2 regions of the Priestia sp. FSL H7-0729 genome follow, and region 2 is predicted to be linked to the other one. Evidence: predicted binding sites of a transcription regulator. Region 2 holds the regulator's gene; the other holds the start of a gene.
What was found. The regulator CtsR, encoded in region 2, represses protease genes until heat stress. The targets are predictions, from matches to a motif close to ATGGTCAATAAAGGTCAAACA.
Positions count from the first base shown of each region.

Region 1: clpP (ATP-dependent Clp endopeptidase proteolytic subunit ClpP) is a predicted target of CtsR. The motif match lies at 1,576-1,596, and genes of this name have one in related genera.

Region 1 is NZ_JBBOTQ010000006.1:37,153-41,344, forward strand. It holds gene MHH93_RS15425 (stalk domain-containing protein) at 1-655, shown strand, start outside; gene clpP (ATP-dependent Clp endopeptidase proteolytic subunit ClpP) at 890-1,486, opposite strand; tRNA gene MHH93_RS15435 (tRNA-Arg) at 1,665-1,739, opposite strand; gene MHH93_RS15440 (sugar-binding transcriptional regulator) at 2,166-3,191, shown strand; gene gap (type I glyceraldehyde-3-phosphate dehydrogenase) at 3,298-4,192, shown strand, end outside.
Region 2 is NZ_JBBOTQ010000020.1:58,465-62,656, reverse strand. It holds rRNA gene rrf (5S ribosomal RNA) at 1-58, shown strand, start outside; gene MHH93_RS26535 (GNAT family N-acetyltransferase) at 237-1,412, shown strand; gene MHH93_RS26530 (CtsR family transcriptional regulator) at 1,874-2,335, shown strand; gene mcsA (protein-arginine kinase activator protein McsA) at 2,367-2,891, shown strand; gene mcsB (protein-arginine kinase McsB) at 2,920-3,990, shown strand; gene MHH93_RS26515 (ATP-dependent Clp protease ATP-binding subunit) at 4,176-4,192, shown strand, end outside.

The sequences.
Region 1 (4,192 bases), on a different contig from region 2:
AACACTAACCCTAAGCAAAGTGAAACAAAATAATGTGCAGGTAAAATCGACAAAAGTAAATGTGACAGTTAAAAATGCGGAGGTGGATGTACAATATCCGCAGGTGAGTGGACTTGCGAGCAAAGAGGCCGAAGCAGCGATCAACAAAGTGCTCAAAGATGAAGTGGACACGGCTGTTGCCGCTTTCAAAAAACAAACCACTGAATTTGGCGGGGCAACAGCCAACCGTCCTTATGCTTTTGAAACTTCGTATGTCGTGACCTACAATGAGAACGGTGTGCTAGGTTTGATCACTCAACGTTATGAGGACTATGCAGGAGCACATGGCATGACGACTCGTACCGGCCACACCTTTGCACTGGACACAGGCAAGGAACTTACGTTAGATGATGTGCTGCAAAATAACAAAACCATGCGCGAGACGTTGGGTAAAAAAGTGGGAGAGCAGCTGAAAGCCCGCGGTGGATACCTGGAAGGTTACAAAGGGTTAAATAAAGACCAGGATTTCTATGTGACACCAACGGGCGTAGTTGTGTTCTTCCAGTTGTATGAATATACAGCGTACGCGGAAGGCTTTCCTGAAATGAAGTTCACTTACAAGGAAGTTCTGCCTAAGGGCACAGAGCCGTTTAGCAACGTAACATCAGACAAGTAAGTTCGCGTAGGGTAACTTTTAAGCAAGAGCACTTATATCACATTCTTCTCATGAAAAATAATAAACAAGAATCCCCCGTCAAAGCAGGATGAGAGGGGATTCTTGTTTATTCAGGCAACGCACTCCACTAACGGTTGTGATATTTGCCTGTTTAGTTGAAAATAGCACAGGGCGGGCTCACCTATATCGGTGAAGCCCGCCCTGTGAAGTTACCGCTTGCCTCCAGGCAGCAAATTAGATGCCTTGGGAACCTACGTTTTCAATAACTTTATCTATGATACCGTAATCGGCAGCTTCAGCAGCACTCATGAAGTAGTCACGATCTGTATCTTTCTCGATCTTCTCCAACGGTTGACCTGAACGCTCAGAGATGATGCGGTTCAAGGTATCACGCATTTTCAGGATGCGGCGAGCACGAATTTCGATGTCGGTAGCTTGACCTTGAGCACCACCAAGTGGTTGGTGAATCATGATTTCACTGTTAGGCAACGCAAAACGTTTCCCTTTTGCACCGGCATTCAGCAAGAATGCACCCATGGAAGCCGCCATACCTACACAGATGGTAGATACATCCGGTTTGATGAATTGCATTGTATCGTAAATGGCCATACCGGCTGTAATCGATCCGCCTGGGCTGTTGATGTATAAGTGAATGTCTTTCTCCGGATCTTCCGCAGCCAGGAACAACATCTGTGCCATAATTGCATTAGCCACAACATCATTAACATCGCTACCAAGGAAAATAATACGATCCTTCAGCAATCTGGAATAGATGTCATAGGCGCGCTCACCCCGGTTGCTCTGTTCAACGACCATAGGAATAAAACTCACGTGAAAAACCTCCTCGGAAATGTAAATGTTATTGGTGTTTATACTTAAACTGTTACCGTATTACCCACATAATAAACAATTCCAAACAAAAAGTCAAAGAAAGTCAAACTAACTTGCAAAAAAAAGAAACCTTTCCGGTTTCATTGGTTAAAAGGGTTATGAGCTGTTAAATAAAAAGTGGCGCGCCCGCCAAGAATCGAACTTGGATCTCAGGCTTCGGAGGCCTACGTCATATCCATTGGACCACGGGCGCACATTATGTGACAGCAATAATGATTATAGCTCATGAGATATTTATTTGCAAGCAGTTCATTGTAGATGTAGTTTGGATTAAGCCAAAAATGATCATGATGAAGAAGAGTGGATAAAGAGTGCATTTAAGTAAATGCTATTAGAGGTTTTGGACACGCCGTAAGAAATGCGATTCTGGGCGATATGTAGACGGAATTCATTCGTTTCTTCTATATATGGTATGCGTGAGCTAGTCCTTGATCATGGAAGTCTGGGATTGTGAAATTAGGCGCGTACAAACGCTGAATGCGTGTCGAAATAAGACGTTGAAACACTTGCATGTCACGTCAGTTTTAGGTAGAATAGACGTGGGACTTAAAAAGTTAACCCGGGACGTTTTAGGGCCACGAAAGAGAGCTTGGAACGAGAACTTGCGGGAGTGGAAAGCATGCGAACGATTTTAGAAGTACAAAAGCAGCTTCTGCCTGATCTCATGGATGTCTTGAAAAAGAGGTATACGATTCTGCAACAGATCATGTTATCGGATGTGATCGGACGGAGAACGTTAGCTAATTCCATGCAGATGACCGAGCGGGTTCTGAGGGCTGAGACCGATCTGTTAAAGGCTCAGGGACTTATTGAAATTGACAGTGCAGGAATGAAGATCAGCGAGGCAGGGTATGATTTGCTGCAGCAGTTAGAGCCCGTAGCCAAAGAGTTGTTCGGATTATCCGAGCTGGAAGAGCGCATCAAGCAAGCCTACGGTCTGCAAAAGGTAGTTGTGGTTCCTGGTGATTCGGATGTTTCTCCATTTGCCAAAAGGGAACTGGGCAGAGCCGGAGCGAAGGCTCTTGGCAATATCATGAGTGACAACGACGTTGTGGCCGTTACTGGCGGATCAACAACGGCTGAAGTCGCAGAGCAACTGACTCCGCCAACATCGCTCAAAGGTGTCTGGTTCGTACCGGCACGCGGTGGACTTGGAGAAAGCCTTGAAATTCAGGCGAATACGATTGCATCTACAATGGCAAAACGGGTAGGAGCGCAATACAAACTCCTGCATGTACCGGATTTGCTAAGTGATCATGCCTATGAATCATTAATCCAGGACCCCAGTGTTCAGGAGATTCTGCAGCTGATTCGGCAATCGCGCATTGTTATTCATGGCATTGGTGATGCCGTGGAGATGGCGACAAGACGTAAACTTGCGACGGAGATCATAGATGAACTTCAGGAGCAAGGAGCCGTATCTGAATCTTTCGGTTATTACTTTAACGATCAGGGTAAGGTGGTACATACCATGCTTACACTGGGAATGCGACTTCAGGATATTGAACGAACTGATGTCGTGATTGGAATTGCAGGTGGCAAAAGCAAAGCTGCTGCTATACATTCCGTGTTACGATTTGGTCAGGAAGATATTCTGATTATTGATGAGGCTGCTGCCGAAGTCATCGTTGCTGAAATGGAATAGGGTTTATTGTGCAGTACAACTATTGTTGTCTTGACGGACTTTACCGTCTGTCTTGAATATATAAGTTTCATAAAAAAATTAATCAAAACTTGGGAGGAACTTACTCATGATTAAAGTAGGTATTAACGGTTTTGGACGTATTGGACGCTTGGCATTCCGCCGTATTCAAAATGTAGAGGGCATTGAAGTAGTAGCAATCAACGACTTGACTGACGCTAAAATGCTGGCTCATTTGCTCAAATATGATACAACTCAAGGTCGCTTCGATGGCGATGTTGAAGTACACGATGGCTTCTTCAAAGTGAACGGCAAAGAAGTTAAAGTATTGGCTAACCGTAACCCGGAAGAACTTCCTTGGGGCGACCTGGGCGTAGATATCGTTCTGGAATGTACTGGTTTCTTCACAACGAAAGAAGCAGCTGAGAAACACTTGAAAGGTGGAGCTAAGAAAGTTGTTATCTCCGCACCAGCTACTGGCGACATGAAAACCATCGTTTACAACGTAAACCATGAAATCCTCGACGGTACTGAAACTGTAATCTCCGGCGCATCTTGCACAACAAACTGCCTGGCACCTATGGCAAAAACGCTGCAAGACAAATTCGGAATCGTTCAAGGTTTGATGACTACAATTCACGCTTACACTGGCGACCAAAACACTTTGGATGCTCCACACCCTAAAGGTGACTTCCGTCGTGCTCGCGCAGCAGCTGAAAACATCATCCCTAACACAACTGGTGCTGCTAAAGCAATCGGTCTGGTAATTCCAGAACTGCAAGGAAAATTGGATGGTGCAGCTCAACGTGTACCAGTAGCTACTGGTTCCCTGACTGAGCTCGTAACTGTTCTGGGTAAAAAAGTTACTGCTGAAGAAGTTAACGCAGTAATGAAAGAAGCTTCCGACCCACAAACTTTCGGATACACTGAAGACGAGATCGTATCTTCCGACATCCAAGGTATCACTTTCGGTTCCCTGTTTGATGCAACTCAAACTAAAGTTC
Region 2 (4,192 bases):
CTCTAGCGCCGATGGTACTTGGATCGCAGGGTCCTGGGAGAGTAGGACGCCGCCAAGCGAAGAACCACTGCCGATGATATTCGGTGGTGGTTTTTATTTGTTTATTTTAGGGGATGCGAAAGCATCTCTTATTTGACTTTGTGGGAATCCTCTGACACACTCTAAGGGGTACATATATCAGATATTAGGCCACAACCTGGATTGATAATAACTCTAGCGAATGGGGTGTAGACAACATGGAAATTCAAAAATTGACGGTAGATGATTTTGAACCGGCGATGGCACTCTCCGAATATGCTTTTCAAGTAGTAATGAGTGAAGAACAGAAAGAAAAACGGCGGAGTCAATTTTCGTCACAGGATATATGGGGTGTATATGAGGACGGGCAGCTAGGAGCCAAACTTCACATTATCCCTTTTCAAACTTATATTCATGGCAGATCTTTCGAGATGGGCGGTATTGCGGGTGTAGCCACCTGGCCAGAGTATAGACGTAAAGGCTGGGTAGCGGGTCTGCTGAAGCATGCGTTGGAAGAAATGAATCGTAACAAACAAAGTATATCGTTCTTGCATCCATTCTCTTTTGGTTTTTATCGAAAGTATGGATGGGAGACGTATGTTGAATTTAAACGTTATAAAGTACCTACAGCTCATTTGCCTTCGAAAAAAGCGACACCTGGAACGATTCGACGTGGGGATCCGGGCCTTAGCATATTAAAGGAAGTATACAGTGCTTATGCTGAGCGCTATAACGGAACTCTGGTTCGGGATGATGCGAGATGGGAGAACTCAGTTCTTGTGAGTGGGTGCAGCCAGAAGGCTGTATATTACGATGAGGCTGATGCAGCACAAGGTTATCTTTTATATGAAGTGAAGGAAAATAAGTTTACCATTAAAGAGATCATCCATCTGAATGAAGAGGCTAGGCAAGGACTGTGGACCTTCATTGCTAACCATGATTCCATGATTCAGGAAGTTACGTTGCAGGCGCCTGCCAGTGATACGCTTGCTTTCCAATTGGATAACCCACGGATTCAGCAGGAGATCGTACCTTATTTTATGGCACGCATCGTTAGTGTAGAGCAGTTTATATCCCAATATCCATTTGCAAGCCAGGACTCACCGGTGCAGATTGTTCTACAGGTGGAGGATACCCACGCTCCATGGAATGAAGGGGTATGGCAATTAAACGTGGCAATGAACGGAACGGCGTCCATATGGAAAACATCAGAGCCAATTACAGATGATCAGACCATTAAGGTAGATATTCAAGCTCTCACTGCGGTGCTGATGGGATATCGCAGACCAATGGAAATGGCACAAATCGGAAGGATTCACGGACCGAACACAGTAATTCAGGCTTTGGAACAAGCTATTCCTAAAAGGGAAACCTATTTACTCGATTTCTTCTGATTTATTCTTCCCACTGTTCCTTTACCTTGATTAGATTATGTAGAAATACGGCGTGAACGAAAGACAAATGGACTTCTCCAGCAATTTCGGAGAGGTTTTTTTGTGTCTGGGGAATATTTCGTGTAAAATCGTAAAAAATGAATAGTGACCCCACTTGGCAAACCCACAAAATATGCTATAATGTATATAAAGTCAAAGAAAGTCAAAGTCAACTAAAGGTTTAATACTTAAGTAGCTTTCTTTCAACAATCTGATGCATGATCGCCAATATGCGGAATTCATTTCATCAGAGGATCAAGGGAATATTAAAGGACCTTCGTGCTTCCTTCGCTCTCCTGATGACACCTGTGGAAGCAAGATTCGCTGTTTCCCTGATTGGTTAAATGGGTAGAGAAGGTGTACTCTGTGGGGGCGTGTGGGTCCTTATTGACTTAACGTTTCAGACAGTGGAGGATGATTGGATGCGTAATATCTCTGATATTATCGAACGATATCTGAAGAGTATTTTGCATGAAAGTCCCGAAGGAATGGTTGAAATTCAGCGTAATGATCTGGCAGATCAATTCTCATGTGTACCTTCCCAGATCAATTATGTCATCAGCACACGTTTTACACTTGAGAAGGGATACCTGGTTGAGAGTAAACGTGGCGGTGGTGGTTATGTTCGCATACAGCGCATTGAATTACCGGCCCAATCAGCTCTGCATAACCATTTGCACCATAGTATTGGTGATGAGATCGGGCAGACAGCTGCCGAAGGTCTGATTTATCAATTGGAAGAAGCACGTTTCTTGAGCAAGCGGGAAGCCGGGTTGATGCGAGCTGCTGTATCTAGAGAGGTTATATTAGTCAAACTTCCTTACCGGGATCAAATTCGTGCCAGAATGTTAAAGGCGATGTTAATATCTTTGCTCGGTAAATGAAAACTATCGGGGTCAAAGGAGGTACATCAATATGCTGTGCCAAGAATGCAATAAACGTCCGGCGACACTTCATTTTACGAAGATCGTAAATGGAGAGAAGACGGAATTCCATATTTGTGAGTCATGTGCCCGTGAAAAAGGGGAGATGATCCCTGGAACAGCAGGCGGGTTTTCCATTCACAACTTGTTGTCAGGGTTGCTTGATTTTGATCCAGCCGGCAAAAGTGGATCGGCAGGAACACCACCTGCAAAAGCACTTCAGTGTGAAGAGTGTGGTATGACGTACGCACAATTCAGCAAGATAGGCCGATTTGGCTGCAGTTCATGTTATAAATATTTTGACAGCCGTCTGGACCCTTTGTTCAAGCGGGTTCATGGGAGTACGTCCCATGTAGGTAAAGTACCTGCACGAGCTGGTGGTCGCATCAAGGTGAAACGGCAAATTGCTGATTTGAAGCGTGAGCTCCAAGAGAGCATCGCCCAAGAGGAATTTGAAGAGGCAGCTCAGATCCGCGACCAAATCAGAGGACTTGAAAAAGGAATAGCTCAGGAGTAAAGTTTGTCATGAGTAGGAGGGATGCGTAATGCCTAATCTGCGCTTTACAGAGAAGGCGCTCAGCGACTGGATGCGCAGTGATGCGGCTGATTCCGAAATCGTCATTAGCAGCCGTGTCCGGATTGCGCGCAACCTTCAGCATGTTCCGTTTCCGATGCTGGCTTCTAATGAGCAATCGGAAGAGGTGCTGAATAAGCTGAGCGAAGTACTTCAATACGATGACGTTCATGCCTTTGGAGATTTTCATACTTTGGATCTAATCGATATTGACGAACTCGACAAACGGGTGCTGGTGGAGAAACATCTCATCAGTCCAAGTCTTGCGAATGAATCCAGGAATGGTGCGGTTATTCTCAGTGAGGATGAGTCTGTCAGTATTATGATTAATGAAGAGGATCATCTTCGTATCCAGTGCCTCTATCCGGGGTTCCAGGTGAAAGAAGCCTGGGAGAAAGCCTCCGCAATAGATGATGCTTTTGAAGCGCACGTGGATTATGCTTTTGATGATCGCAGAGGATACTTAACCAGCTGTCCTACGAATGTAGGTACAGGTGTCAGAGCATCTGTCATGATGCACCTGCCTGCCTTGGTGATGACGCAACAGATTGGCCGTATTTTAACCGCAGTTTCCCAAGTGGGATTGACTGTAAGAGGAATATACGGTGAAGGCAGCGAAGCTATGGGGAACCTGTTCCAGATCTCGAATCAGATTACACTGGGGCAGACCGAACAGGAAGTCATTGAGAACCTGCATGGTGTTGTTTTACAGATGATTGGTCATGAACGTACAGCCAGAGAACGGTTAATTACGGATTCCAGACTTCGAATCACGGATCGTGTCATGCGTTCTTACGGCATATTGTCTCATGCAGCTATTGTAGATTCCAAGGAAGCTGCACAGCGCTTATCGGATGTACGCCTTGGCGTGGATCTCGGCTTGTTGGATGGACTGTCTATCACGGTAATGAATGAGTTGAATGTGATGACACAGCCGGGATTTTTGCAGAAAACATATGGCGAAGATATGCGCACTGATGAGCGTGACATCTATCGTGCTCAGTTGATCCGTGATACGATCAACGCAGCGAAGCAGTCCTAGCTTAGCCTGATATTGTATTGAATTATGGTTTCATGCCGCATTGCGGCTTTTATATAATAAGGCATGTACGAATGCCAAATGAATTTATTCGCAGCACGGCTGCAAACAAAAATGATATGAAGAATACGACGGTTATTTCATTACATGACCCTCGTTTTATCCAAAACCATGGAGGTGCAGGAGATATGATGTTTGGAAGATT